3 regions of the Solibacillus sp. FSL R7-0668 genome follow, and region 3 is predicted to be linked to each of the others. Evidence: riboswitches for the same ligand, from Rfam matches in the RefSeq annotation. Region 3 holds a riboswitch; each other region holds the start of a gene.

Evidence for each region. A riboswitch is a leader RNA that binds a small molecule or an ion and turns the genes downstream of it on or off. The one in region 3 is predicted to bind S-adenosylmethionine.
Region 1: it holds a riboswitch for S-adenosylmethionine, as region 3 does, so the genes downstream of both, MKX47_RS17775 (bifunctional homocysteine S-methyltransferase/methylenetetrahydrofolate reductase) here and MKX47_RS01715 (O-acetylhomoserine aminocarboxypropyltransferase/cysteine synthase family protein) in region 3, are expected to answer to the same signal.
Region 2: it holds a riboswitch for S-adenosylmethionine, as region 3 does, so the genes downstream of both, metK (methionine adenosyltransferase) here and MKX47_RS01715 (O-acetylhomoserine aminocarboxypropyltransferase/cysteine synthase family protein) in region 3, are expected to answer to the same signal.

What each region holds. Positions count from the first base shown of each region.
Region 1 covers NZ_JBBOUU010000001.1:3,565,097-3,575,289, reverse strand. Annotated here, with positions in the region: gene MKX47_RS17785 (globin-coupled sensor protein) at 1-1,183, shown strand, start outside; gene hemG (protoporphyrinogen oxidase) at 1,575-2,960, shown strand; SAM riboswitch class I at 3,095-3,194, shown strand; gene MKX47_RS17775 (bifunctional homocysteine S-methyltransferase/methylenetetrahydrofolate reductase) at 3,298-5,157, shown strand; gene metH (methionine synthase) at 5,135-8,566, shown strand; gene MKX47_RS17765 (GNAT family N-acetyltransferase) at 8,697-9,209, shown strand; partial or broken gene MKX47_RS17760 (spore germination protein) at 9,556-10,193, shown strand, end outside.
Region 2 covers NZ_JBBOUU010000001.1:2,944,113-2,954,305, forward strand. Annotated here, with positions in the region: gene MKX47_RS14630 (TrmB family transcriptional regulator) at 1-140, opposite strand, end outside; gene MKX47_RS14635 (TIGR01212 family radical SAM protein) at 624-1,583, shown strand; gene MKX47_RS14640 (class I SAM-dependent methyltransferase) at 1,580-2,161, shown strand; gene MKX47_RS14645 (pyrimidine dimer DNA glycosylase/endonuclease V) at 2,201-2,605, shown strand; gene MKX47_RS14650 (alanine/glycine:cation symporter family protein) at 2,628-4,085, opposite strand; gene MKX47_RS14655 (alpha/beta hydrolase) at 4,215-5,021, opposite strand; gene MKX47_RS14660 (gamma carbonic anhydrase) at 5,160-5,684, shown strand; gene metK (methionine adenosyltransferase) at 5,767-6,963, opposite strand; SAM riboswitch class I at 7,162-7,277, opposite strand; gene pckA (phosphoenolpyruvate carboxykinase (ATP)) at 7,488-9,074, shown strand; gene MKX47_RS14675 (alpha/beta hydrolase family protein) at 9,226-10,020, opposite strand; gene MKX47_RS14680 (NUDIX hydrolase) at 10,004-10,193, opposite strand, start outside.
Region 3 covers NZ_JBBOUU010000001.1:342,733-352,925, reverse strand. Annotated here, with positions in the region: gene MKX47_RS01745 (HAMP domain-containing sensor histidine kinase) at 1-1,549, opposite strand, end outside; gene MKX47_RS01740 (hypothetical protein) at 1,563-1,697, opposite strand; gene MKX47_RS01735 (response regulator transcription factor) at 1,687-2,370, opposite strand; gene MKX47_RS01730 (DNA-binding protein) at 2,555-2,785, shown strand; gene MKX47_RS01725 (homoserine dehydrogenase) at 2,835-3,821, opposite strand; gene MKX47_RS01720 (hypothetical protein) at 4,073-4,471, opposite strand; gene MKX47_RS01715 (O-acetylhomoserine aminocarboxypropyltransferase/cysteine synthase family protein) at 4,637-5,929, opposite strand; SAM riboswitch class I at 6,059-6,174, opposite strand; gene MKX47_RS01710 (DASS family sodium-coupled anion symporter) at 6,591-8,090, shown strand; gene nfsA (oxygen-insensitive NADPH nitroreductase) at 8,183-8,917, shown strand; gene MKX47_RS01700 (hypothetical protein) at 9,103-9,525, shown strand; gene MKX47_RS01695 (hypothetical protein) at 9,643-10,077, shown strand; gene MKX47_RS01690 (hypothetical protein) at 10,097-10,193, opposite strand, start outside.

The DNA.
Region 1 (10,193 bases), 3.2 Mb from region 3:
TTTAACAGTAGAAGATTTAAAATACTTAAAGATTTTTAAACCGCATGTAGATGAAAATATCGACTCGATTGTCGATACATTTTACAAAAATTTAGGTATGGAACAGAGCTTAGTGACAATTATTAATGATCATAGCTCAGTGGAACGCTTGAAAGTAACATTAAAGCGTCATATTAGTGAAATGTTTGATGGTGTCATCGACTCGGAATATTTCGAAAAACGGAAAAAAATTGCTCGTGTGCATGTTCATATCGGGCTGAAAACGAAATGGTATATCGGTGCGTTTCAAAGTATACTCACAGATTTTATAAGCCTTGTACAACGGCATATTAAACAGGATAGCCAGCGCTACCATACGATCGCAGCGATGTCAAAAATACTAAATTTTGAGCAACAGGTTGTTCTTGAGGAATATGAGCTTGTGATTGATGTTTTGAAGGAGAAATTAGGGCAAGAAAAGCGGGAAGTGAGCAATGCGATTATCGGATCCTCAGCGAACTTAGCCGCAATTTCAGAGCAAACAAATGCGTCCTTCCATCAATTGACTAGCCAATCAGAAGTGATGGTTGCATATGTAAAAAAAGCGATAAACTATTCTGAAATGACAACTGAGCAGGCGCATCAAGGAAAGACTCAAATTCAGCAGCAAGCCGTTAGTATGAAGGCAATTCAACATTCAGTGGAAATCATTTCCGAGGAAATGGACAAGATGGCAGAAATCTCAAAAGAAATGGAATCTACCATGAGCATCGTATCAGATGTTGCCAACCAAACGAATTTATTAGCATTAAATGCGGCGATTGAAGCGGCACGTGCTGGAGAAGCTGGGAAAGGCTTTGCAGTAGTATCAGGAGAGGTACGCAAGCTTTCAGAGCAAACGAAGGAATCTGCAACGAATGTGGCAGCGTTACTGCGTAATACACATATTCGCACAACCAAGCTTCAAGAATCACTAAAAGAAATTAAAGCAGCGGTCAGTAATGGCGAAGAAAGTATGCATGATACAGAAATACAGTTTAATGCCATTGTAGAATCTGTGCAGGCAGCAAAGGCGCAAAACCATTTAGTAGAACAAGAATCGGAGCAAATTGGCGAGGTTATTTTAGAACTAGGCAGTGCGTTTGATGAAGTAACTTACGCAGCCGATGCATTAGCCAATGTTTCGCAGTCCTTAAAAGATTAATCATTAGCGCATGTTAAAGGAATCATTTAGCATGCGCTTTTGCTTTTGTTAAGGAAAATATAGATATTCGCATTGTGTATAACATTTTCGTAAGGATTTACTTTACGTCTAGGCTAAAGCGCCAACTCCTCGGTCATTTCGAACCCTCCTGCAAAAGTGGTGGAGCGTTTACTTTTGCGTCGGGCCCTACAATGCCTGAGGTTCACACGATGTGAGTCATTGGGAGCATGCCACATGGACTTGGCGTTTTGCTCACTCGGAGTTGGAAGGGCGCTTTAGCACTTTTGTTCTTTATATACAAATTTGTAATATCCGTCAGTCCAATTTTTCGTTGGAAAAGCTTATACTTAACACAAGAGGAAGAGTGCGAATGTATAGGAGCGATTAAATGATGAAAACAATAGTAGTGGTAGGCGGCGGAATTACAGGCTTAACAACGATGCATTATTTGAGTAAACTAATGGTCGAACAAAATGTTGAAGCACGATTAGTAGTAGTTGAAAGAAATAACTATTTAGGAGGAAAAATTCATTCAGAACATGAAGGTGGCTTCATTATGGAAACGGGTGCGGATTCCATCGTGGCGCGTCATCCGGGAGTGCTAGAGCTCGTAAAGGAATTAGAATTTGAACAAGAGCTTGTGTACAACGAGACGGGTATTTCATACATTCATACGAATAACGAGCTGCATGCGATTCCAGCGGGCTCGACATTTGGCATTCCGATGAGTGTGGAGTCTTTAATGGCAAGTACGTTAATTTCAGAAGAGGGCAAGCAAAGAGCGCTAGAAGATTTGCAGCTTCCGAATAAAAATTTCACAAAAGAAAGCTCCATTGGCCAATTTTTAGAGTACTTTTTAGGAGAAGAAATTGTACGCAAGCAAATTGCCCCAGTATTAGCAGGTGTCTATTCGGGCGATTTATATCAGCTTAGCTTGAATTCAACATTGCCGTATTTAGTCGATTATAAAAATGAGTATGGTTCGATTATAAAAGGCTTTGAAGCAAATCGGGAGCAATTTGATAAAGCGGCCAATAAAAAATTTATTTCCTTTAAAACCGGTTTATCTGCGTTGATTGATCGCTTAGAGCAAACGCTGACAACCGTAGAGTTCAAGAAGAATACAGCAATACAAGCCGTTCATAAGCGCGGTGAAAAATATGATGTCGTGCTGGATCATGAAACAATTGCAGCGGATGTTGTTGTTCTTGCAACACCTAACCAAACAGTTCGAGCGGTTTTACAAGATCCGGTCATCGATGAGCAACTTGAAAAATTCACCAATGCTTCTGCATTAACGATGTATGTGGGCTTTGATGTGGCAGATAGCGTCCTGCCAGCAGATGGTACCGGCTTTATCGTCTCACACCATTCCGATTTAGTGTGCAATGCTTCTACATGGACAAGCCGTAAATGGAAGCATACATCTGCAGAAGGCAATTTACTTGTCCGTCTTTTCTATAAGAACATTAACCCACGCTACGAGCAATTAGCGGCGATGACGGATGAAGAGCTGACACAAGTGGCACTGGAAGACATCAAGTTAAGTCTTGGGATTGAAGCAGAGCCGACAGTTGTGAAGGTGACTAAATGGATCGACAAAATGCCACGCTATGATTTGGCACATAATGAAGCATTAGGTGTTGTTGTAAGGGAGTTAGCACAGCGCTATCCGAATGTGTTACTAGCTGGCTGTTCATATTTTGGTGTAGGTATTGGGGCATGTATCCAAAATGGTAAAAAAACAGCCGATCAAATCTTATCGAAAATCATCTAATAATTAGAACAACAGCCAATTCGTCAAGATGAAGCGCTTCCAATGTTTGAAGTTTCACTTTATTTGCATAAAGGGTTGACGAGCGTGTGCGATAACGGTATGATTCACTTAATTATTTGAAAAATTCATAAAATTTCTTATCAAGAGAAGTAGAGGGAACTGGCCCGATGAAGCTTCAGCAACCAACAATATGTCAGGTGCTAAATCCAGTTGGCGCATGCCAGAAGATGAGAAGGAAACTAAATTCTTTAAGATAGAAGCCTTCTTTTTATATGAAAAGAAGGCTTTTTCGTATAGCTAATAAACTGAAAATACTGTGAATGATGGAGTGATGGCGATGGGTTTATTACAAGATTTAAAGACGAAGGTATTAACGGCGGATGGGGCAATTGGGACATTATTATATTCATATGGACTGGATTATTGTCATGAGGAAATGAATATTGCCCGTCCTGAAATTATTGAAAAAATTCATGGGGAATACATTGCCGCTGGTGCAGACATTATTCAGACGAATACATATGGTGCCAATGCCATTAAACTAGCTCGCTATGGCTATGAGGGACGTGTGCAGGAATTTAACGAAGCGGCATTAGCGATTGCCAAGCGCGCGGCAGCACCAGGTGGACAATATGTGCTTGCGACAATTGGCGGGATTCGTGGCATTCGCAAAAGCGACGCAACATTAGAAGAAATTTTAGCCGCTTTTCAAGAACAGGTTGAAGTGTTATTAGCGGGTGAACCAGACGGCTTTTTATTAGAAACCTACTATGATTTTGAAGAGTTATCACATAGTGTTCATTTGCTACGTTCTTTAACGGATTTACCGATTATTGCCCAGGTAACGATGCAAGAGGCGGGGATCTTGAAAAATGGTATGTCGTTAAATGAAGCATTGCATGACCTTGAAAGATTGGGTGCAGACATCGTTGGTAGTAACTGTCGCCTTGGCCCTTTCCATACGATTCAAGCATTTGAACGTGTAAATTTACCGGAAAAGGCTTATCTTTCGGCTTATCCCAATGCCTCACTATTAGATGTGGAGGACGGGCGCATTGTCTATGAATCCGAAACCGATTATTTTGCGCGTGCCGCAGTAGAGTTAGTCAATCAAGGGGTACGTTTAATCGGAGGCTGCTGTGGGACAACACCAAAGCATATTGCGGCTGCTAAAAAGCGCTTAGCACAGCTGGCGCCATTAGAGGAAAAGAAGAAAATGCCAGGATGGACAGAATTTGTACGTGTTGCAGAACCGCGAAAATTCGAGCCGCTGCACGAAAAAGTAAAGCGTGAGCGTTCCGTAATTGTGGAGCTAGACACACCACGTCATTTAGAAATTGATGGCTTTGTCGAAGGCGCAAAACAATTAGCAGATGCGGGTGCAGATGTTGTCATGATGGCTGATAATTCCTTGGCTTCTCCACGCATTAGTAATATTGCAATGGCGGCTATCTTAAAGGAACAGGGCATTCGTTCATTACCGCATTTAACTTGTCGTGACCGTAATTTAATTGGTCTACAGTCGCACTTAATGGGGCTGGACGCACTTGAACTGCACGATATTCTCGTTGTAACAGGTGACCCGACAAAGGTAGGCGATTTCCCAGGAGCAACAAGCGTGTATGATGTGTCATCAATGGAGCTAATTTCACTTATTAAACAATTAAATAAAGGGATGTCATTTACCGGGAAAACTTTACGTAAACAGTCGAACTTCTCTGTAGCGGCAGCATTTAACCCCAATGTCCGTGTATTAGATCGAGCGGTACAGCGCTTAGAGAAGAAAATTGAGCACGGTGCGGATTATTTCATCTCACAGCCGGTTTACACAAAAGAAAAAATCATCGAAATCTACGAGGCAACAAAGCATTTAGAAACACCGATTTATATTGGGATTATGCCACTTACCTCGTCTCGTAGTGCCGAGTTTTTACATCATGAGGTGCCAGGAATTAAACTATCAGACGATGTACTCGCACGTATGGCAGCATGTGGCGATGATAAAGAAGCTGCAACGAAAGAGGGCTTAGCAATCGCAGAAGAGCTACTTGATACAGCCTGTCAGTATTTCAATGGAATTTATTTAATTACACCGTTTTTACGCTACGATATGACGCTGCATTTAATGGATTACGTCAAACAGTACGACGCGAAACGCAAAGGAGAAAAAACAAATGTCGAAACATCCAATTCATGAGCAATTACAAAAAAGAATATTAATCATCGATGGTGCCATGGGGACGATGCTACAGGCTGAAAATTTAACATACGAAGATTTCGGTGGCGAGGATTTAGATGGCTGTAACGAAAACCTAGTCATCACACGTCCTGATGTGTTAGGGAAAATTCATCGTGCGTATTTAGAAGCTGGTGCAGATATTATTTGTACGAATACATTTGGTGCGACACCGCTTGTATTGAATGAATATGACTTAGGGCATAAGGCTGTTGAAATTAATACACGAGCTGTAGAACTAGCAGTAGAGGCAGCACGTGAGTATTCAACACCAGAATGGCCTCGTTTTGTTGCAGGTGCGATTGGCCCAACAACAAAAACCTTATCCGTAACAGGTGGTATTACATTTGAAGAATTAGAAGAAAACTTTTATATACAGGCCAAAACATTAATTGAGGCCGGCTCGGATTTATTACTACTTGAAACATCACAAGATATGCTAAATGTAAAGGCTGGTACAATTGCCATTCATCGTGCATTTACTGAATTAGGGAAAGAGCTTCCCGTGATGATTTCCGGAACAATTGAGCCGATGGGAACAACATTAGCTGGTCAATCCATTGAAGCATTTTACATTTCAATCGAGCATATTAAGCCATTATCGGTTGGATTAAACTGTGCGACAGGCCCAGAATTTATGACGGATCATATTCGTTCATTAGCAGAGCTTTCAAATGGCTATATTAGTTGTTATCCGAATGCGGGGCTTCCTGATGAAGAAGGCTGCTATCATGAAACGCCGGATTCATTATCGAAAAAGCTACAAGGTTTTGCTGAAAAAGGCTGGTTAAATATTGTAGGGGGCTGCTGTGGGACAACACCAGCGCATATTGCTGCCATTCGAGAGGCTGTAGCAAGTTATGCACCGCGCAAGCCAAAAGAAACAACACATGGTCATGTCGTTTCAGGAATTGAGCCATTGCAATACGATGAATCGATGCGTCCATTGTTTATTGGAGAGCGTACAAACGTAATTGGTTCACGTAAATTTAAAAACTTGATTATTGATGGAAAATTTGAGGAAGCAGCCGAAATTGCCCGTGCGCAAGTGAAAAACGGTGCACATGTTATTGATATTTGCTTAGCTAATCCTGACCGCGATGAAGTTGAGGATATGAAAAACTTCATGCAGGAAGTAGTGAAGAAGGTCAAAGTGCCACTTGTCATTGACTCAACGGACGAGAAGGTAATGGAAGAGGCATTGAAGTTTTCACAAGGGAAGGCCATCATTAACTCAATCAACCTAGAAGATGGCGAAGAACGCTTTGATGCAGTGATGCCACTTGTCAAAAAATATGGTGCAGCGCTTGTTGTGGGAACAATCGATGAAGTTGGGATGGCTGTAACACGCGAGAAAAAATTGGAAGTGGCACAGCGTTCATTTAAACTATTAACGGAAAAATGGGGCATGTCACCAGAGGATATTATTTTCGACCCATTAATGTTCCCAGTTGGTACAGGGGATGAACAATATATTGGAGCGGCGGAAGAAACAATTGAGGGCATTCGCTTAATTAAAGAAAACTTACCAGGCTGCTTAACGGTGCTTGGTGTAAGTAATGTATCATTCGGCTTACCACCAGTTGGGCGTGAAGTGTTAAATGCGGTGTATTTATATCACTGTACACAAGCGGGCTTAGATTATGCGATTGTCAATACGGAAAAATTAGAGCGTTATGCATCGATTCCAGAGGAGGAAATTAAATTAGCAAATGATTTAATTTTCAATACGAATGATGAAACACTTGCCGTATTTACCGACTTTTATCGTGATAAAAAGAAAGATGCGGTTGTGAAGGAATTACCAGCAACAGTAGAGGAACGACTTGCGTACTATATTTTAGAAGGTACAAAAGAAGGGCTAATTGAAGATTTAGATGCGGCGCGTCAAATTTTTGATACGCCTTTAGATATTATTAATGGACCTTTAATGGAGGGGATGGCGGAAGTTGGTCGTTTATTTAACGCCAATCAATTAATTGTAGCCGAAGTACTTCAAAGTGCGGGTGTCATGAAAGCGGCTGTTGCGCATTTAGAGCAGTTCATGGAAAAAGGCGATACATCTGCAAGTAAAGGAACGATGGTGCTTGCAACCGTTAAGGGGGATGTACATGACATCGGTAAAAACTTAGTCGATATTATTTTAAGTAATAACGGCTACCGTGTTGTGGATTTGGGAATTAAAGTAACACCAGCACAGCTAATTGAAGCTATCCGCAAAGAAAAACCGGACTTTGTTGGGTTATCTGGTTTACTTGTAAAATCAGCTCAGCAAATGGTCATTACCGCGCAAGACTTTAAGGAAGCGGGTATTGATGTGCCGATTTTAGTGGGTGGCGCTGCATTATCACGTCGCTTTACAGAAACAAAAATTGCCGAGCAATATGATGGACCGGTTATTTATTCGAAAGATGCGATGCAAGGCTTAGAGCAGGCCAATCGTTTAATGAACGAAGACGAGCGAGAAAGTTTAATAGCGGAATTAAGTGCATCGCGTGAACAACGATTAGAAGCGGATGCAAAACGCGCGGCACGTCCCGCAGTAGTGGTTGCGGAAAAGCCTGTGCGTACAGTTGGTGATGCGAATGTATTTGTACCAAAAGATTTAGTACCACATATTAAACGTGATTATTCCGTTGCACACTTACAGCCCTATGTGAATTTGCGTACATTGATCGGTCATCACTTAGGTCTAAAAGGGAATTTAGAGCAGTTATTGGCTGATCAAGACGAACGCGCGATTTTGTTAAATGACTTAGTAAATGGTTATTTAAATAGTGGGGAATTAAGTGCTTCAGGTATGTATCAATTTTACCCAGCGCAATCAGATGGTGATGATGTTGTTGTATACAGCCCGGAAGATGCGAAGACAGAAATTCAGCGCTTCACATTCCCGCGTCAGCAAACGGCACCATTCCTATGCTTAGCCGATTATTTAAAGCCGGTTGCAAGCGGAGAAATGGATTATATCGCACTCATGGTTGTGACAGCGGGTAAAGGTGTAAGTAAAAAAGCGAATGAATTAAAAAAAGCGGGTAAGTTTTTAGAAAGCCATGCTCTACAAGCAACGGCACTGGAACTTGCAGAAGGCTTTGCGGAACGTATTCACCAAGAAATCCGCGATCAGTGGGGCTTCCCAGATGCAACGGACTTCACGATGCGCGACCGTTTTGCAGCGAAGTATCAAGGGCAGCGCTTCAGCTTCGGCTATCCTGCATGTCCGAATTTAGAAGACCAAGAAAAATTATTTGCTGTATTAAAGCCAGAGCAAATAGGTGTACAATTAACTGAAGGCTTTATGATGGAACCAGAAGCAAGTGTGTCGGCAATTGTGTTTGCCCATCCAGATGCACGATACTTTAATGTATAACTACTTTTACGTAAGTGTTCAAACACTACTGTAAATTAAGCCCGATGCAATGACGCAGGGTGCAGGTGAGTAATGAGCCGTCCTATTTTCAAATAGGGCGGTTTTCTAAATTCAAGGGGAGGGTTTACCAATGATTCGAAGCGCAACCAAAGAAGATGTACCGACAATTTTAGAGATTTTTAACGATAATATTTTACATTCAACAGCCATTTATATGTATAAGGAGCAGACATTCGAACAACGCCTCGAGTGGTTTGAGCAAAAGCAAGCGAAAGGTGAGCCATTATTTGTATTTGAGGTGGATGGTGAAGTAGCAGGCTATGCAACATATGGTAGCTTCCGCGCTTATCCTGCGTATCAATATACAGTGGAGCATTCTGTCTATGTACACAAAAATCATTACAAAAAGGGCATTGCGACAAAATTAATGCATGTACTAATTAATCATGCAACGGTGCATGAAGTGAAAACGATGGTTGCCGGGATTGATAAAGAAAATGAAGCAAGCATTGTTATTCACGAAAAACTAGGCTTTACGTATAGTGGTACAATCCGAAATGCCGGCTATAAATTTAATCGCTGGCTAGATTTAGTGTTTTATCAGCTGGATTTACAAGGTCCGGAAAATCCACGAGAAAATTAATATACTTACTGTAAGCTCTTACAGGGGCGCAAATGATTAACAATATTACCTAAATAGCCATCACCCATAAGATTCTATGGGGCGATGGCTATTTGTGTTGCCAATGGAAAAATACGCCCATATTTTCAATGTTAAATTACGAAAAATCAAAGTATAAACAAGAAAAAGTAAGTAACACTAAATAATAGAATTTCGTGATGAACGATTAATTACAGATACGGTTAATCGAAAAATATAGTGAGAAAGAAAGTGAGGAAATATGTGGTTTTTTTAAAGTAAAAATAAAAAAACAGCAAATCCTCAACCTCCTAAAACGAGTCCTAAAGAGGAGCCTAATCAAAAAGCAATCATAAAATTAAAAGCGTCTCTTCAGCAAAATATAGAAACAATTAAAAATGCCCTTGGAAATAGCTCTGATATTATTACTCGTGAAATTCGAATTGGAAAGCAAGGAAATATCAAAGTAGCTATTTTATATACAGATGGCTTAACTGATACTGCTTCCTTACAAAAATTTATTTTAGAAACGCTTATGATAGACCTGAACGAAATAGATTTACAGGAAAAAGCATCTCCTGGGCAAAGTCTTGTTAGCATATTAAAAGATGTTGCGATGACAGTAGGAGAAATAAAAGAAATCACAAATCTTGAGATTATTTTAACAAGCCTATTATCAGGAGATACCATTTTTTTGATTGACGGATATGCTCAAGTATTAGTGATTTCGAATAGACATTGGGTCGAGCGTGGGGTAAGTGAACCGACGGCCCAAACAGTAGTAAGAGGACCGCAAGAAGGGTTTAACGAAAATGTGCGTGTGAATACAGCCCTCATTCGTAGAAGAATTAAGGATTCGAATCTTAGGATAGAGTCTAAGGAAATTGGAGTGCGTACGAAAACGAATGTTGCCATTGTTTATATTTAGGACATTGCCAATGACAAAATCGTAGAAGAAGTTCATTTGCGTTTAGATCGAATAAACAT
Region 2 (10,193 bases), 2.6 Mb from region 3:
ACTTTAGGACCCGGTACTCCTGAAATGTTAGCAATTTCATTACCATTCAATGCCGAACTCCCTAACAATGTCATATAAATTTTAGATTCATATTCAGTAAAACCAATTCTTTTTAACCTTTCTGTCACTTGATTTCGCATATACAACACCTCAACGAAATTTTACTACTACAGTAGTAAAATTTCAAACTATTTATTTCAATTTTCTAAAATTTCTGAATAAAAATTTTGCTAATGTAATAATATCCATCACACTTTTACGATAACACTAAAAAATCTACTATATTCTATATATTTCTACTTAAAACGTATTTTTCGAATTTTATTTCGATATACTGAATTTTTTATTATTCAAATCCCAAAATTCATATATTTACATTTCACTACATAAATGCAGGGGAATTTTCATGGATAATACTTTTTTCTAAATATACGCTCTATTAACCCATTTTTTATTATCCTATCGATGTAAACATTCACTATGTCATCTCTAACTTATGGTGATGAGCCATATTTATTTATCAAGCAACACTTTTTCACTATTTATTCAACTACTTATTACTAAAGCATGACTTCATATTCAAGCCATGATAAAATGGATGGTTAGAGGAGTGAAACAGACTTATGACTGAAACAAATTTCCCTTTCCCTTCAGACGGAAAGCGCTATTATACATGGAATCGCTATTTGCGAAATGAATTTGGAAAAAAGGTATACAAAGTAGCACTCGATGCTGGCTTTGACTGCCCTAACCGTGATGGTACGGTTGCCTTTGGAGGCTGTACATTTTGCTCGGCAGCCGGCTCAGGTGATTTTGCTGGCAATAAAGTTGACCCAATTCCAGTACAATTCGAGCAAATCAAAGCAAAAATGGAGAACAAATGGAAGGACGGCTTAACGATGGCTTACTTCCAAGCCTATACGAATACACATGCGCCCCTTGAAGTATTAAAGGAAAAATTCGAGGCTGCACTCGCTTGTGAAGGTGTGATGGGCATTTCAATTGCAACACGCCCTGACTGCTTACCAGACGATGTTGTCGAATATTTGGCGGAATTAAACGAACGCACCTATCTTTGGGTAGAACTCGGCTTACAAACCGTACATGAAAAAACAGCTAACTTAATTAACCGTGCCCATGATTACGAAACCTATGTGGAAGGCGTTAACAAGCTCCGCAAACATAATATCCGCATTGTGACACATATTATTAACGGCTTACCGCTTGAAGACTACGATATGATGATGGAAACGGCGCGTGAAGTGGCAAAGCTTGATGTCCAGGGCATCAAAATTCATTTATTACACTTATTAAAAGGCACACCACTCGTAAAACAATACGAAAAAGGCATGCTTGAATTCATGGAGAAGGATGCCTACATTAAACTTGTCGCAGATCAGCTAGAAATCATCCCTCCAGAAATGATTGTACATCGCATTACAGGTGATGGCCCTATCGATTTAATGATTGGCCCTATGTGGTCGGTCAACAAATGGGAAGTGCTAAACGGTATTGATGCAGAGCTGGAACGACGCGGTTCCTGGCAAGGTAAGCATTACAAAGCGGAAGTGACGAACGAATGAAGCTAGAACGTGTTATTCAATACGCACAAACACTCCTACAAATGAGCGTTGCGGAGGGAGATATTGCAGTCGATGCAACAGCTGGAAACGGGCATGATACATTATTTTTAGCAAACCTTGTTGGCGATGATGGCTTTGTGTATGCATTTGATGTGCAAAAAGAGGCCGTAGATGCGACATTGCACCGCTTACTGGATAATGCATTAGAACACCGCGCCATCGTGTTACGCGACGGGCATGAAAATGTAGCGAAATATATCAATAAGCCTGTTTCTGCTGCCATTTTTAATCTTGGCTATTTGCCCGGTAGTGACCATGAAATTATTACAAAGTCCAATACAACCATCCAGTCACTCGAAAGCCTACTTCCATTATTAAAGGTAGGCGGCATGATTGTATTAGTTGTCTATCATGGACATGAAGGCGGAAAAGAAGAGCGCGATGAAGTCATTCGCTTTGTTAGTGACCTCCCGCAAAAATACATTCACGTACTACGCTATGAATTTATCAATCAAAAAAACGACCCACCTTTTATCCTAGCAATCGAAAAAGTAAAAGAATTTAAGACAGAGAGCTAAGCCATTTCGCTCTCTGTTTTTTAGAAATGAGGGGAACTTATGCGTTTATGGCATTATGAATTGATTCCGTATTTACCAAAAAGCCAGCTCCTTGCACAGTGGCGCGAGCTCAACAGCATTTTTGCGAAAGAAGATAAGCATATACTCATTAATTATATTTACGAATACCCAAAGCATGAATTATATGTATACACAGAGCTTGTGCTGCAAGAGATGAAATTGCGCGGAATCAATATTCGAACACTCGATAAAATGGCACGCTATTTTGATGATCTTGAAATGCTTGAAACGATCACACCCTTCGCAAAGCATCATAATAAAGCCTACTTAACCATCTGCTACTATAATTTATACGAAAAATTTATTCGTGGACAAAAGGATTTCTCCCCCGAGCAATTTGCCGCACTAGATGCTTATTATAACGAAAAAGGGCAACCGAAATAATTCGGTCTGCCCTTTTTTGTGTTTATTTATTACGTGCTTCCCAAAAATCCGCATTTTTAATGCCAAGCTTTTTCGGATCGAACTCTGGGTCTTTTCCTTCTTTTTTCTGCTGCTCATAGTCTTTCAACGCCAATAATGCCGGCTTCATAATAAATAGCATCATAATGACGTTAATCCAAACCGTCAAGCCTAATCCTACGTCACCAAACGCCCAAGCTAAATCAGATGTTTTTACCGTACCGTAGAATGCAGAAGCTAATAAAATAATTTTCATTGCAAAAATGCCAATTTTTTCGGCACTGCCCTTAAACATATATGAAACATTTGTCTCTGCTATATAGTAGTAAGCCATTAATGTTGTGAATGCGAATAAGAATAATGAAATTGCCACAAATCCAGAACCGAAGTTATTTAACGCAGGGAAAGCCTCATTGACAGCTGCCTGTGTAAAGCCTGAATATGTGATTGTTTCATCCATCTTTGCCTCGATTAAGGCACCATCTTGACTACCATCATGTACGTTGTATGTGCCCATAAATAAAATCATTAATGCTGTTGCAGAACATACTAATAACGTATCAATATAAACAGATGCTGCCTGTACTAAGCCTTGCTTTGCAGGGTGAGAAACTTCTGCAGCCGCTGCTGGATGTGGTCCCGTACCTTGACCTGCTTCGTTTGAGTAGATCGCACGTTTTACACCCCAGAAAATAGCGCTACCAATCATCCCACCAAATACGGCATCCGATGCAAATGCACTACGGAAAATTAAACCTAAAACAGCAGGTACTTCAGAAATATTCATAATGATAATAATAAATGCAACTATCAAATAGGCTAATGCCATAAACGGCACTAAAATTTGCGCTACGTTGGCAATACGCTTGATTCCACCAAAAATGATAATACCAAGTAAAAGAATTGTCACTAATCCCGTAATCCAAGGGTCAATACCAAATGCATTTTGTACTGCACCTGAAATGGCATTAGCTTGTACCCCTGGCATTAATACTGCAACTGACATAATCATTGCAATCGCAAAAACAATACCTAATGCTTTGATTCCTGTTGATTTTTCGATATAAAATGCCGGACCACCACGATATTGGCCATCCTTTTTCTCTTTATAAATTTGTGCGAGTGTTGACTCCATATACGCTGTCGATGCACCGATAAACGCAGTTACCCACATCCAGAACACCGCACCAGGACCACCAAATGCAATTGCTGAAGCTGTACCGATAATATTACCTGTACCTACACGACCCGATAAGGCAATCGACAACGCTTGGAATGACGAAACCCCTGCGTCTGATTTTTGCCCTGTAAACATTAGCTTGAACATATCACCAATCAGTCGAACTTGAGCGAACTTTGTTAAAATCGAAAATAACAATCCGACAATTAAAATCCCATAAATCATTACTGGGCCCCATAAAATATTATTGGCCCATCCTACAAACTCATTAATAAAGTTCATAAAATTCCCCCTTGTTGACTTAGTGTATTATTTTATATTTTAGTATATTACAAATATTCTAAAATTTCGATATTTTTTTACAGTATATTAGAAAAGCCTAGTAAAATATCATTTTTACTAGGCTTTTCTTTATTCGATAATATATCCCAAATCACGCAAAACATTGTCTATAAAGTCGACACTATAGCGAAATACTTCCTCACGCTCCAACTCAAAGTATAGGCTATGCAAACAGCCTTTCCATTGTTTATAGTGAAATTCAGAAAGGTTCATTTGCTCGTAGGCCCATTTTTTCGTTGCTTGAACATCTGTAATTTTATCATTTTCCCCAGTCATCACTAATAGCGGGACATTTGGCAATTTAAATTCGGGATCACGAATAATTCGTGTCAGCTGCTGCCAATCCCGATACCATTTCACCGTCACTGTATTCGTTAATGGTAGAAATTCCTTCAGTTCCATTAATACATCTGTGTTTCGTGTCAGATGTTGCAATGTCAGCTCATGCTTCAACTTAACATTTGATGTAATCGCACTAAAGCTTGATAGTGCATTGGATAATTTGCCCGGTGTCAATTTTAAGTTAATCCACGGTGAAGTTAATACAACCCCAGCATAATCGAGTTTTTGCTTCCTTAATACATAAGTTGCAATTGTAGCACCTAATCCATGACCTATGACAAATAGTGGTAAATCATATTCTAATGCTATTTTAAATAATAATTTTGTATATTTATAGTATCCATCGAAATCTTCATCATGATTTCTAGCAAATTTTGCTTGCTCCCCATGCCCTGGTAAATCACCCATTACGACATGAAAGCCTGCACTCCTATATTTTTCAATTAACCATGCGTACCAGCGATGCTGCTCATATACACTATGGAGAATGACGATTACTGCTTTTGGCTGCTGTTCTGCTTCCCATTTCCACATGGTCAAACCACTCTTTCTTTCAAATTTCTATTTTCTATCATACATTGTGTAACACATAAATGCTAATTGAAAATTCCCCTCCATTTGTTACGATAATAACAGCACATACTATTTTAGATAAGAATGGAGAAGTTGCACATGATTTATCCTTACAAAGACAAGTCACCTACTATTCATCCTAGCGCGTTTATTGCGGATTACGCAACGATAACAGGTGATGTCACAATTGGTGCCGAAACAACAATATGGTTTAATACGGTCATTCGCGGAGATGTCAACAAAACGATTATCGGCGAACGCGTGAGTATTCAAGATTTATCCTGTCTTCACCAAAGCCCTGCTTATCCTTTAATTGTGGAAGACGAAGTAACTGTAGGTCATCAAGTCACATTACATAGCTGTACAATAAGAAAACGCGCACTTATCGGGATGGGTTCCATTATTTTAGACGGGGCTGAAATTGGTGAAGGAGCGTTCATAGGTGCTGGTAGCCTCGTTCCCCCCGGAAAAGTTATTCCCCCAAATTGTTTAGCGATGGGGCGTCCTGCTAAAGTGGTCCGTGAGCTTACCGAAGCAGACCGTACCGACATGGATCGAATTATCCGCGAGTATGTTGAAAAAGGGCAGTATTATAAATCCTTACAAAATAATACACGCATCTAATTGTTTATTATTAATTAATACGAGTTACAAATGTAAACGGGGTCATTATTAGCACATTACTAATAATGACCCCGTTTTAATTTTATAGGCCTGCTTTTTCTTTTAACACTTGTGCTTTGTCTGTGTTTTCCCAAGGCACATTTAAATCTGTACGACCAAAGTGACCATAAGCTGCTGTTTGCTTATAAATCGGACGACGTAGGTCTAACATTTTGATGATACCTGCTGGGCGTAAATCGAATAACTCGCGTACCCATTCTACGATTTGAGCTTCCGCAACTTTACCAGTACCAAATGTATCTACTGCAATTGAAACAGGTTGTGCAACGCCGATTGCATACGCTAATTGTACTTCCGCACGATCTGCTAAGCCTGCTGCTACGATATTTTTCGCTACATAGCGTGCTGCATAGGCTGCAGAGCGGTCTACTTTTGTTGCATCCTTACCAGAGAATGCACCACCACCATGACGTGCATAGCCACCGTAAGTGTCTACGATAATTTTACGACCAGTTAAACCAGCATCCCCTTTAGGACCACCGATTACAAATCGACCAGTTGGGTTAATGAAGTATTTTGTTGCCTCATCTAATAATTCAGCCGGAACAACTGGTGCAATAACATGCGCCTTCATGTCTGCTTGAATTTGCTCTAATGTTGCCTCTTCATCATGTTGCGTCGAAATAACGATTGTATCAACACGTACTGGGACGTTGTTTTCATCATACTCAATTGTTACTTGTGTTTTACCGTCTGGACGTAAGTAAGCAAGCTGACCTGATTTACGTACTTCCGATAAACGACGCGCTAATTTATGCGCTAATGAAATTGGCATTGGCATCAATTCTGGTGTTTCGTTACATGCATAACCGAACATTAAACCTTGGTCACCTGCACCAATTGCTTCTAACTCATCCTCTGTCATTGAACCTTCACGCGCTTCTAACGCTTGATCTACACCTTGTGCAATGTCAGGAGATTGCTCCCCTACCGCTACAAGTACTGCTAGGTTTTCAGCATCAAAGCCGTATTTCCCACGTGTGTAGCCGATTTCTGCTACCGTGTCACGGATGATCCCTTTCATATCTACATATGTAGAAGTTGTAATTTCTCCTGCTACTAATACTAATCCCGTAGTAACGGTCGTTTCACATGCTACACGTGCATTTGGATCTGCTGCTAAAATTGCATCTAAAATTGCATCTGAAATTTGGTCACAAATTTTGTCTGGATGTCCTTCCGTTACACTTTCTGATGTAAACAGTCGACGATTTGCCATGTCTATTTCCTCCTAAAAACCTTATAAGTATTTTTGACGGTACTCATTACGCCCATGTTCAGCTTCTTGCTTTATCAACACGAGTTATTCGAAAGGCATTTAAGGAAATTTCCCTTTATAAAATAAAAAAACCTTTCGCTCTGATCTGTGCATGCGTTGCACAGCGAGGAAAGGGTTACGTTCGTTCATTACCTTTCACTCTTATCGTTCAAGGAATAATCCTTGCGTCAGATTGGCACCAACGCATGTCGTGAATGTACATGCAGGTTGCCGGGTTTCATAGGGCCTGACCCTCCACCAGCTCGGGATAAGAGTATCCGTTCAATTACACATCTTACGTAAAAAAAACTTAGCTGTCAATTAATATCGACTTTATTCATACAGTTTTCAAACAGATAAAAAAACGCAAAAAAATAATTCATAATTAGTATAGATTATTACATTCAATGTGTTATACTATTTTTGAATTAACAAACAACTCCCCTACACATGGGAATACTATAACAAAGGATGGTATTTAATAGATGAATTCGGTAGAAATTGCTAACGAGCTGAAAGAACTTTTAAACGGGGATAACATTCAAACTCAATTATCAGTTCCACAATTAGTTGAAAAAGCTACATCACGTGGAGAAGCAATGTTAACTGTAGAAGGCGCATTACGTGCTGAAACAGGTAAATATACTGGTCGTTCTCCTAAAGATAAATATATGGTTGAAGAAGAATCTTCAAAAAATAAAATCGACTGGGGCAAAGTGAACCGTCCGATCTCTGCAGAAGTTTTCGATAAACTTTATGTGAAGGTAGTCGAGTACTTAAAAGAGCGCGATGAATTATTCGTATTCAACGGCTATGCAGGTGCAGATAAAGCTTCTCAATTATCTATTAAAGTAATTAATGAATACGCTTGGCATAACCTATTCTGCCATCAATTATTCATCCGTCCTACTGCAGAAGAATTAGCTACGCATCTTGCTGATTTCACAATCGTTTCTGCTCCAAACTTTAAAGCAGATCCAGAAGTAGATGGCACGGAATCTGAAACATTTATCATTACATCACTTGAAAAGAAAATCATTCTTATCGGTGGTACAGAATATGCTGGAGAAATGAAAAAATCAATCTTCGGTATCATGAACTACTTATTACCAGAACAAGATATCTTCCCAATGCACTGCTCTGCAAACGTTGGTGAAGCTGGAGATGTATCATTATTCTTCGGTTTATCAGGTACTGGTAAAACAACTTTATCAGCAGACGCTGACCGTAAATTAATCGGTGATGACGAGCATGGCTGGTCAGACAATGGCGTATTTAATATCGAGGGTGGTTGCTATGCAAAAACAGCAAACCTTTCTCCTGAAAACGAACCAGAAATTTATGCAGCTATCAAATTCGGTTCTGTATTAGAAAACGTAGTAGTAGATGCACAAACGCGTGTAAGTGATTACAATGACCTTTCATTAACTGAAAATACACGTGTAGCGTACCCAATCGACTACATCGAAAATATCGCTGTACCATCAGTGGCAGGTCACCCAAATACAATCATCTTCTTAACAGCAGATGCATTTGGTGTATTACCTCCAATCTCAAAATTAACAAAAGAGCAAGCAATGTATCACTTCTTAAGCGGCTTCACTTCGAAGTTAGCTGGTACAGAGCGCGGCGTTACAGAGCCAGAGCCAGTATTCTCTACATGCTTCGGTTCACCATTCTTACCATTACCTGCAACAGTGTATGCTGAGCAATTAGGTAAGAAAATCGACGAGCACGGTTCTCAAGTATTCTTAGTAAACACTGGTTGGACTGGTGGCGAATACGGTGTTGGTAGCCGTATGAAGCTTTCTTACACTCGTACAATGGTACGCGCAGCAATCGAAGGTAAATTAAACAATGTGGAAACAACTCAAGATACTGTCTTTGGATTAAACATCCCAGTAGCAGTTGAAGGGGTACCAACTGACGTGTTAAATCCTCGTGATGCATGGGCTGACAAAGTAGCTTACGATAAAAAAGCAGCTGAGCTTGCTGATTTATTCAAAAACAACTTCACAAAATTCGCAAATGTTGATGAAGTAATTGTGAAAAAAGGCGGTCCTTTAGCATAATTTGCTTGAAAAAGCGATACGCTGTAGTTAGCTAAAATCTATCCGACATAACGTTTAACTTGGGCGTACATGTACTTGTGCGTCCCCCTATTGAGGGTAAACATCATATAATCGCATATCATAATTGAAAAAAGGATGTTACGCATTAATTCTAATGCGTAACATCCTTTTTCGTTTTCATCCAATTACATAATTTTTCTACCGTCATCCGATTGAGCTTCGGTGGATAATGATGTTTTAAGCCAAATGAAAACCATGTTTCAACTGACTTCCCTTCATCCTTTAAATAGAGCTCCAGTTGATAGGCATGCTCAATATCCACATGCTGATCTTCTGTCCCATGAATGATTAATACAGGGGCATCGATTTGAGCAACCTCATAGAGCGGTGTCCGGTCTTCATAGTTTTCGGGTACTTTATTGGGTGTCCCCCCTACGATACGTTTTAAGCCTCGACGCATATCAACCCGCTCCCAATACGTAGCAGTCGCATCCGAAACTCCTGCCCATGTGACAAGTGATTTCACTTCATCGCTTAATATCGCAGTCCATAATGCCATTAAACCCCCGCGTGAAAAGCCATAAATATTCACTTTTTCGACATTTGCAAATTGCTTTAAGATGGCAATCGCATTCAGCGCATCGTAGCGATCATCCCCGGCAAATTCATCCTTCCCCTCACCACCACGATTTCCGCGGTAATACGGAGCAAATACAACGAATCCTTGCTGTGCAAATTGAGCGATACGAGCAGGCCTTACCATCCCGATCGATTGTAAGCCACCTCGTAAATAAAGCATCGCCTCATAGTTTCCCGCATTTACTGGCTGTGCTAATAAGCCTTTTACACGTAGTCCTTGCGACCAATACGTAATTTCATGTAAACGAACTTGCGGATTTGGTGAGGGATATTGTCGGATTGAAAAAATCTTACCATTGTCGTTCATGATTTTTCACTTCCTGTAACATTTTTTTCATCCCTGCATCACGCATATAAAAGCTTAAATTCGGCTGCTGCCAAAGCTCATCTTCCGTTAACCATAAAATTCCTTCCGTTTCATAATCACCGACAAATGGTTCGATTGTTTTAACCTTTGCGGTAAATACCGCTTTGCAAAAC
Region 3 (10,193 bases):
TCGTAATGAGCTCCGTTTTTAAGCGTTCACTCTTTGCTTGCTCATTTAAGCTTGTGCGAACCCCTTCACGTAGACCATTCAAGTTCTGTGCATGCTTCGCTAATGGTGATTTCCCTTTGACCTTCAAATCCTCTGTTAAGCGACCATGCGCCATATCGTCCGTATGCTTCATAATGCGGTTTAAGTAGCCAATACGACGCAAGAAAATATACAGCGCCGGAATGAAGAATACAGCAAATAGGAACATATAAAATAGTAAAACACCAAACGACCCCGTCATCATAACGACCGGTACACCAAAGCCCCCAAGGAAAATCACCAGTAATAAAATAAGGGATTGTATGCCCATCGAACGGTTTTCAAACACCGCGATACAGGTCTTCACAAGCTTTGATAGGAATGTATTTTCCCATATTTTATCATCCGTTTTATATGCTTTCATACGTGCCCATATCCAAACGAGCAGGTGAACACTTAATACAAACATCGCGCAGGCTACAACCATGCTAAATAGATTTTCAATAAAGTTCATATAATAATTTTGACCTTGGAAATAATACGCAATAGATTGCCCAACATACGTCATGTTGCCTATAATCCTTAATGTAAGATAGGCCACGAACCCGACAATGAATGCATTTAGATCGATTGGTAAGCGATTTATTTCATCGCGTAGCATACTCTGAATGTTCATTTCTTCTGGACGGAATGGAAAAACCTTTAGTAACAGGATCAAACTCACAATACCTGCAAGGATAAAGCTATAGTAAATATATTTCGCCGTTGTAAATGCCTGCAAATCATGACCAAATTCTGTTTTTGACAGCATGGATTTAGGAATCGTCACCGTCCCTGAAATGGTCGAATAGTCTTTTTCAATGGTATACGTTTTATCTAAATAACCGGCTTGCTCATATTCGTATAAATTAACCGATTTCGTATGTGTACCGAAATCATTATTGTTAATGGATTCCTCAAAGACTTTTGCGGCATTAACATCCCCTTTTTTGAATGTTAACTCAGATTGATTATCCTTTAACTCATAGGCAAATTGCTTGTTCTCAGCAAAGAATGCCTGTTCCTTTTGCTTTTCGTCTTCTAAAATTTCATTGACGACATTTTCTTTTATGACTTTAATTTTATCCGCTACATAGGCATCATCTGCAAAGTTTTTTTGAATATCTGCCACCTTTGCGTCACGTTCATTTTTTAATGCCTGTAGTACATCCTCATCCTGTGCGTTATTAATATCATCCGCATATTGGTCTTTAATATTTTGAATTTGCTCTGCTAAAGTACCGTAATACAAACGATAACGCTGGATTTCATCTTTTGTTACCTCTAAAACCTCCGAAAAATCTTCTTTTGTTAACGGGTTTATTTCATAGCGCGCAACAGCTAACGCAAATTGCTCTGCTTCCGAATCGAATGAATTGGACTCGAAATAGTTTTTTCCAAAATAGCGATTCCCTTGTACGAAGACAACCATAATCGCAAACACCACAACAAACATAAGAAAAAGTTGGAGATGGGTTTTTTTGTTTTTCATTTACCATTCCTCCTTATAAAAAGTATAGAAATTGCTTCACTAAGGGGACGAAGCGTTCTGTTAAATAATCCATAAAATACGTGCCGAGATAATACACACCAACCACTGCCGCGATGCCACCAATCCAAGACAATGCTTTATTTTTCAATTTTATAACCTAAGCCCCACACAACTTTTAAATAGCGTGGATTTTTCGGATCGGCTTCAATTTTTTCTCGGATTTTTCGGATATGGACAGCCACAATATTTTCGGCATTATACGCTGGCTCATTCCACACAAGCTCGTAAATCTCACCGATGGAAAAGACACGTCCAGCATTTTTTAGTAACAGCTCGGTAATTTTATATTCGGTTGGCGTTAATTTCACAGGCTCACCGTCCACCCGTACTTCACGCGCAGCTACATCAAGCTCTAGCCCATCCACTTGCGCTGCATCCCCAAAATTCCCCAAATTGACATAGCGGCGCAACTGCGATTTGACGCGTGCCATCAGCTCTAATGGGTGGAATGGTTTTGTAATATAATCATCCGCCCCAACAGAAAGGCCATGAATCTTGTCCGTTTGCTCGGCCTTTGCACTCAGCATAATAATGGGAATATTGCGCTCTGCTCGAATTTTAAAGGTTGCCGTAATGCCGTCCATTTTCGGCATCATAATATCTAAAATAATTAAATGTACTTCGTTTTTCTCTAACAGCTCGATCGCTTCAAGCCCATCCGCTGCTTTCAATACATGATACCCTTCATTTTTCAAATAAATTTCAATACCATCACGAATGTCTTTATCATCATCCGTTACTAACACTGTCAGCTGACTCATCAAGCTCACCTCACTACTTTTTCTTATAGTTTTATAATAAGTTACAGTTCTTAATAACTGGCTATGGAAATTCTTAAGAAATTCTGAAGATTTCTATTCATTTGCCATTACATATCGAGATGCAGTTTACTTTAAATGCGATTATAATGAATACTAACAACAATTAAAAGGAGGAGACCATCACATGTTTAAATCAATTGAAGAAACAGCTAAGGATATCGGTATGCCCGAGCATCAAATTATAAAATACATTTATGAGGGGCGTATTAAAGCTGTTCATGATGGGGAGAGCTTTTTAATTAATAGCGCGCAGTTTGACACCTACCACGAACAATTAGAACGCATTAAAGAGGAAATCGAAATCTGGCGCAACACACCGATTCCTGAGGATATGGACGTGAAGGACGAGGATTAATAAAAAAACATGAAAAAAGCGAACTCAACCTATTGAGTTCGCTTGTTTTTTAGATTGTCACTGTAAATCCCGCACGCTTTCCGATGATTTCTGCGTAGTCCTCTACCATCACACTCGCTGTTGGATACATTCCTGCACCCGGTCCCGTAATCGACAGTGTCCCGATATAATTTGTTTCCATCGCAACCGCATTGAACACATCATCAACCGGATAAAGCGGATGATCTTTATCCACTAATAATGGTGCAACTTTTGCTTGAATTGTGCCATCTGTTAACTTTTCTACTTCAGCAACATGGCGATAGCGTAAGCCTTTTGCCGTTGCGTCTGCCACTTGCTCTGAAGAAATTGTATCAATTCCAATGACTTCTACATCTGACCAATTTGGCTGCTCACCAAATGCTAGGCTCGATAAAATCATCAATTTTTTAAAGGCATCCTGACCTGACACATCATTGAATGGGTCCGCCTCTGCATAGCCTAAGCGCTGTGCCTCCTGTAATGCCTGCTCAAAGCTCCAGCCCTCTGCACGCATTTTTGTAAGAATATAATTTGTCGTTCCGTTTAAAATACCTTGTACGCGACTCACATCATTAACAAGTAAAATATTTTTCATTGTTTTAATGATCGGCACACCGCCAGCTACGGATGCTTCGAACCCTACGAACACACCGTTTGCCTTTGCTAAAGCCTCTAATTCTTCTCCACGCTTCGCAAACATTACTTTGTTTGCTGTTATCACGTGGCATTTTGCTTCCACCGCACGTTTTAAATAGCCAAATGCTGGCTCTTCATTGACGATCGCCTCAAACACGACTTGTAGGCCCTTCTCTGCTAAAACCTCGTCCATTGACTCTGTCATTAAATGCTTTGTGCCCGGTACACGCTCACGGCTCGCATCTGTTACCAAAATCTTTGCGACCTCTAGCTCAACGCCTAACTTTTCGCGGAGCTCCTGCCTCTTCTCATTTAAAATATGGTAAATCCCCTGACCTACTGTGCCAAATCCTAAAATGGCTGCCTTGATTGTTGCCATGCCTTTCTCCTCCAAATTCAAAAAACAAACGATATTCAATTTCACCTCGGCGTAATTGCGTCCGAGAAATTAATAAATAATTCAAATAATTTATCTTAAAGAAAATTCTATCCTATATAATACACGAAAACAAGAAAAATCTCTCCTAGAAAGACATTTGTTTTCTGTAAAAAGTCATTAATCATTCAAATCTTATTATAAAATAGCAAAAAGCACCGGCAAGGGGGACTTACCAGTGCTTGAGAAATATTTCAAACGGCCACATTTACTAAATTATAGGTACGTAAACGGTAGGCAGTTAAAATTTTATGCATCACAATTTCTTCTTTCACTGAAAAATTAGGCACTGCGTATGGGCGTTGCACTAATTGAAATTCACCATATTTTAAAAACCATTCTTTTGCAGGTTCTAAAATATGTGCTGTACCATGCTCTTTATATTCATCTGCTACTTCTTGTACCGTGTAGCCAAATTTGAGAAAATCATGAGTTGTTTCTGAGAAAGCATGGTGTCCAAAAACGCTGTGCCACATCGCATTCACATCCGCCAAAATTTGTTGGATTGAACAAGCGTTCACGAATTCCTTTTCTTCATTTAATTCATAGATGATGTAAGCAGCAACGTTTTGTGCGCTATAAACTTTTCCCATGTTGAACAACTCCTTTTCGTTTATTTGTGAATATCAACTTATATTCCTATTGTATTACTTGGTTTTAAGGTTGTCAATAAAACTCATTAAAATACTAGGGATTAATTATTAGAAAATTCGCTTGTATTTCGAATGGGAACTTACAAGCGAGTTTCTTCTATTATATTAAGCGTTTATAGCTGTTGCTACCTTAGCTAATGCTTGTTCTAAATCTGCAATAATATCTTCTGCTGCTTCTAGGCCGATCGATAAGCGAATGAGCTCCTCTGATACGCCTGCAATTTTCAATTCTTCCACAGATAGCTGTTGGTGTGTTGTACTTGCTGGGTGAATAATTAACGAACGCGCATCCCCTACGTTTGCTACGTGTGAGAATAATTGCACATTATCAATGACTTGACGCCCTGCTTCACGTCCACCTTTAATACCGAATGTAATGATTGAGCCGAAGCCATTTTTTAAATACTTTTTCGCTAAGTCATGTGTAGCAAAATCTTCAAAGCCATTGTAGTTGACGTATTCCACGAATGGGTGGTTTTTTAAATACTCGGCTACTTTTTGTGTGTTTTCATTATGACGGACAATACGCAAATGAAGCGTTTCTAGCCCTTGTAAGAAGTTAAATGCTGCGTCTGCTGATAAAGTCGGACCAAAATCGCGTAGTAATTGTACACGAAGCTTTGTGGCAAATGCTGCAGCACGAGTGTCAATTCCATAACGAATTCCGTGATAAGAAGCGTCTGGCTCTGTATAGCCTGGGTGCTTGCCCTGTGTCCAATCAAATTTACCGGCATCTACTACGACACCACCAATTGTAGTACCGTGACCGCCAATCCATTTTGTTGCAGAGTGAATGACAACATCCGCGCCAAACTCAATTGGGTTACTACCATATGGCGAAGCAAATGTGCTATCGATTAATAATGGTAGACCGTTATCATGCGCGATATTTGCTACCGCTTCAATATCTAATACCTTTAAGCTCGGGTTACCAATAATTTCTGCGTATACTGCTTTTGTCTTGTCAGTAATCGCTGCACGGAAGTTTTCTGGATCGGATTCATCCACAAATTTCACTGTAATACCGTAGCGAGGTAATGTTGTCGCAAATAAATTATACGTACCACCATAAAGTGAACCCGCTGCCACGATTTCATCGCCCGCGCCCGCTAAGTTTAAGATTGAAAACGCTACTGCCGCTGCACCAGATGAAAGTGCTACTGCCGCTGTTCCGCCTTCTAATAACGCCACGCGCTCTTCAAAAGCACCTACAGTTGGGTTCATAATGCGTGAATAAATATTCCCCGGCTCTTCTAATGCAAAAAGACGTTGCGCATGAGCAGTGTCCTTAAATGCATAAGCCGTCGAGCGGTAAATCGGGACAGCAATCGCACCTGTTACTGGATCTGGCTTTTGACCTCCATGTAGTAATAATGTTTCTGGTCGTAAGTTTGTCATTATATTGCCTCCTAAAATTAATCGATGGTGAAATCGGTGTTATTTTGAGGAGGGTCCATTTTTAAATGAAAAAAGGGAGACCCTCTTCAGTTAAGAAGAGCGTCCCCCGCATATGAGCAAGTTAACCTCCTCTTATCTGCCAAAATGATTGTTCATTTTGTAGGACGTAGCACCTTAGTCAGTTCATCACTCACTGGTTGCTGGGCTTTCATAGGGCCTATTCCCTCAGCCGCTCTTGATAAGAGATATGTGATTTATGTTCCATCGTTGTTTCACAGTATAAAACAGAACATTTCCATTCGTCAATATGAAATTCATAAATTTTCTGAAATTTATTTTTTCTCTTTTTCTGAACACTCAATCCAACCAAGTAAAAAACGCATATTTTTCTATTTTAACTTAAATATTTCTATCTTTCTCCTTTAATCTAGCTAGTAATTTATTTATTTTAAAACAATAAAATTCACTAAATATTAACATCAGGAATCTCCATTTATTGCTATAATAAACAATGACAAATACTTTATTTTACATATCTTTGTTGAGATAACACATTGATACTTATACAAGTCATCTTGTCATATCTTTATCTCTAGAAAATGTCTTCACCCAAATTATTATACAAAACAAAACTTTATAGAGTGAAAAGGAGGCTATTATAATGGCAGCAATCAGTGAAAAAAATTCAAGTTCCACTGAACAAAAACGTAATTTAAAGCCGCTTTGGATTTTACTTGCATTTGCCGCACTCATTACGATTACGCTCTTACCAAATGACGGTGATTTACCTGTTGCTGGTCAACGAGCCTTAGCGATTTTAGCATTTGCCGTTATTTTATGGGTAACTGAAGCGGTAGCATACCCGGTTAGCTCAGCCATGATTTTAGCATTAATCGCTGTGCTCCTTGGTTTGGCACCAAGTATGGAAGATCCATCTGTTCAAATGGGGACAAGCAGTGCACTAAAATTAGCATTAGGTGGTTTTAGTAGCTCGGCGGTCGCACTTGTTGGGATGGCGCTCTTTTTAGCAGCTGCGATGCAAATTACTAATTTACATAAACGAATCGCACTTTGGGTATTATCATTAGTTGGAACAAAAACAAATGCATTAGTATTTGGTGCGATTTTAGTCGCAATCGTTTTAGCATTCGTTGTACCAAGTGCAACAGCTCGAGCGGGTGCAGTTGTACCGATTTTATTAGGAATTGTCGCGGCATTTGGTTTAACTAAGGAAAGTAAGCTTGCCGCATTATTAGTCATTACCGCAGCACAGGCTGTTTCGATTTGGAATATCGGGATTAAAACAGCAGCAGCACAAAACTTAATTGCACTTGGCTTCATTAAAACAGAATTCGGTATCGATATTACATGGGGCGAGTGGTTCATGTATGCTGCGCCATTTTCTGCCATCATGTCCGTTGTTTTATTCTTCGTCATGATCAAATTAATCAAACCGGAAACAGATAATATTTCAAGCGGTAAAGATGTCATCCGCAAGCAGTTAACAGAGCTTGGCCCATTAAAACGCAAAGAAATAACATTAATCATTACAACATTAGTCCTTTTATTCTTCTGGGCAACAGAAGGTAAAGTACATCCATTCGATACAACAACCGTAACAATTATCGCGATTGCCTTTTTATTAGCTCCTAAAGTAGGCGTGTTCAACTGGCAAGAAGCTTCTAGCCGTATTGACTGGGGTACATTAATTGTCTTTGCGGTAGGGATTTCATTAGGTACTACATTATTAAACACAAAAGGGGCCGCTTGGTTATCCGATACGATTTTCGGCTCACTTGGCCTAGATACAATGCCGATTTTAGCAACAATCGCATTAGTCACAATCTTTAACATCGTGATTCACTTAGGCTTCGCATCCGCAACAAGTTTAGCTTCGGCGCTAATTCCGGTATTTATCGCATTAGCCTTAAGCTTACCAATACCGGTTGAAAACCAAATTGGCTTCGTTCTGATTCAGCAATTCGTCATTTGCTTCGGTTTCTTATTACCTGTAAGTGCGCCACAAAACATGCTCGCTTATGGTACCGGTGCATTCACAACAAAGGATTTCTTAAAATCAGGGATTCCATTAACCATTTTCGGCTTTATCTTAATTATCATTTTCAGTGCAACTTATTGGAAATGGCTCGGATTATTGTAATCGACTTCAATCCGAAAATTGACTAAAATAAGCTTAAAGGAGAAATCCTTTAAGCTTTTTTTATTAGCAATACATACAAGGGAGATGTTCACGTGGAAACTAGAGAATTATTACGTAGTCACTCATCTGTTCGGAAATATACAGGCGAGGAAATTTCAAAGGAAACCGTTATCGACTTAATCGAAACCGCTCAAATGGCCGCAAGCTCACATTTCGTACAAGCCTATAGCGTCATTTGGGTAACAGATGAAGAGAAAAAGAAACAGCTTGGCGAACTATCAAAAAATGAATTTCAATTTGGAACAGCGGGCGCATCATTCCTATTTTGCGTAGACTTCAAGCGACTACATGTGGCTGGGAAAATGCATGGTGTCGACATCGTAGCGGATTCTGCTGAAAACGTACTTGTTGGGGTTGCGGATGTATCATTATTCGCACAAAACTTTGTTATCGCAGCAGAGTCGATGGGCTACGGCATTTGCTATATTGGCGGTGCACGTACAAATCCAAAAGAAATTAGCGAGCTATTCAATTTACCTGAATATGTGTTCCCTCTGTTTGCGATGACTATCGGTACACCAACGAAACGCAACGAAACAAAGCCGCGTTTGCCGGTAGCAGCCGTCCTACATGAAAACAGCTATGATGTGGAAAAATATGATACATTACTTGCTGAATATGATGCGACAATGGAAAGCTACTACGCAAGCCGTTCATCCAATCAAAAGCTAGCTACTTGGACAAAGCAAATGGCCGATTTCCTCATTGATCAAAAACGTCCGTTCATTAAAGACTTCTTAGCATCACAAGGCTTTACTTGGAAATAATAATTATAAGATACACCCTTTAAACTAAAGCGGTGTATCTTTTTTGTTTTTAAAAAATTTGATTCTATTTTAATATATGCCTATAATAGCAACAGGATAATAGAACTAAAAGCATTTATTATTTCTATGGAGATTTGGTCTGTTTTACGAAATAGCTTAACATAAAAATAAAGGAATGATTTAAAATGAGCATCACGATTACATCCAAATCACATTTAAAAACGATACGCCGATATCCTCTACAGATCGCAACGCTCAATGAAAATTTGAAAGTGCTGCATGATCAAATCGCACCACATATCGATGCATCAAAATACGAAGCCATTTCCTCCTATGCCAACCAATATATCTCGCATACGCATATTTGGAATCTCAAATTCTACAATAATCTCGAAAACCCTGAAGTGGCCTTGATGCAGATTTTCCATCTAAAATTCATTTTACTTGCTGAGCCTGCTCACCTACACACATCCATTCGCTCCAATTTAGAGGAGTTAACGAATAAATTTCATCATATGATGCTTTACTCAAATGAGCAGTTAATCTTACGTGAAGGTAAGATACGTGACTATATCCATAACTATGAGCAGCAAAATAATAAGCATTAAGCATCCAATGGAATCTTGTAACAAGAAAATTTAGTAAAAAAATCAATCTATTGTACCTAAAACCACTAGTACTATTTTTGGTAGAATATTGTTAGGAAACTGTCAGGAGGATTTCAAATGAGTTCAAATTTTGTAGCGAAATCAATGGAGCGTCAGCACTTAAAATCTGTACGCAAGCTATCCTTACAAATTGTCGATATTAACACCGCGCTAAAGGACATCCATCAGCAGCTCGCACCGCATATCGATGACATAAAATACGAAGCAGCCACTACCTATGTAAATCAATATATTTCACACACACATATTTGGAACATCAAATTTGTCTGCAATTTAGAAGATCCCGAAGTCGCATTGATGCAGCTGTTCCATTTAAAATACATATTAGATCATGAGCCTGCCGAGTTATACCAACATGCCCGTAAAGTGTTGGCTGAACAACGTCAAAAGTTCTTAAAGATTACGTTGTATTCAAACGAGCATATCGAAATGCGTCGCAAGAAAATGCTTGATTATATAAGGGATTTTGAAAAAATAAAAGGAGAACGCTAAAATCGCGCTCTCCTTTTTGCTATAAGCCTTTAATTTGCAATGCTTTTATCGGCTGGAAGGTCTCTCCAGTTTTGGCGTAGGTGATTGCTACCTGATCACCCTCTTGTAAATAAATC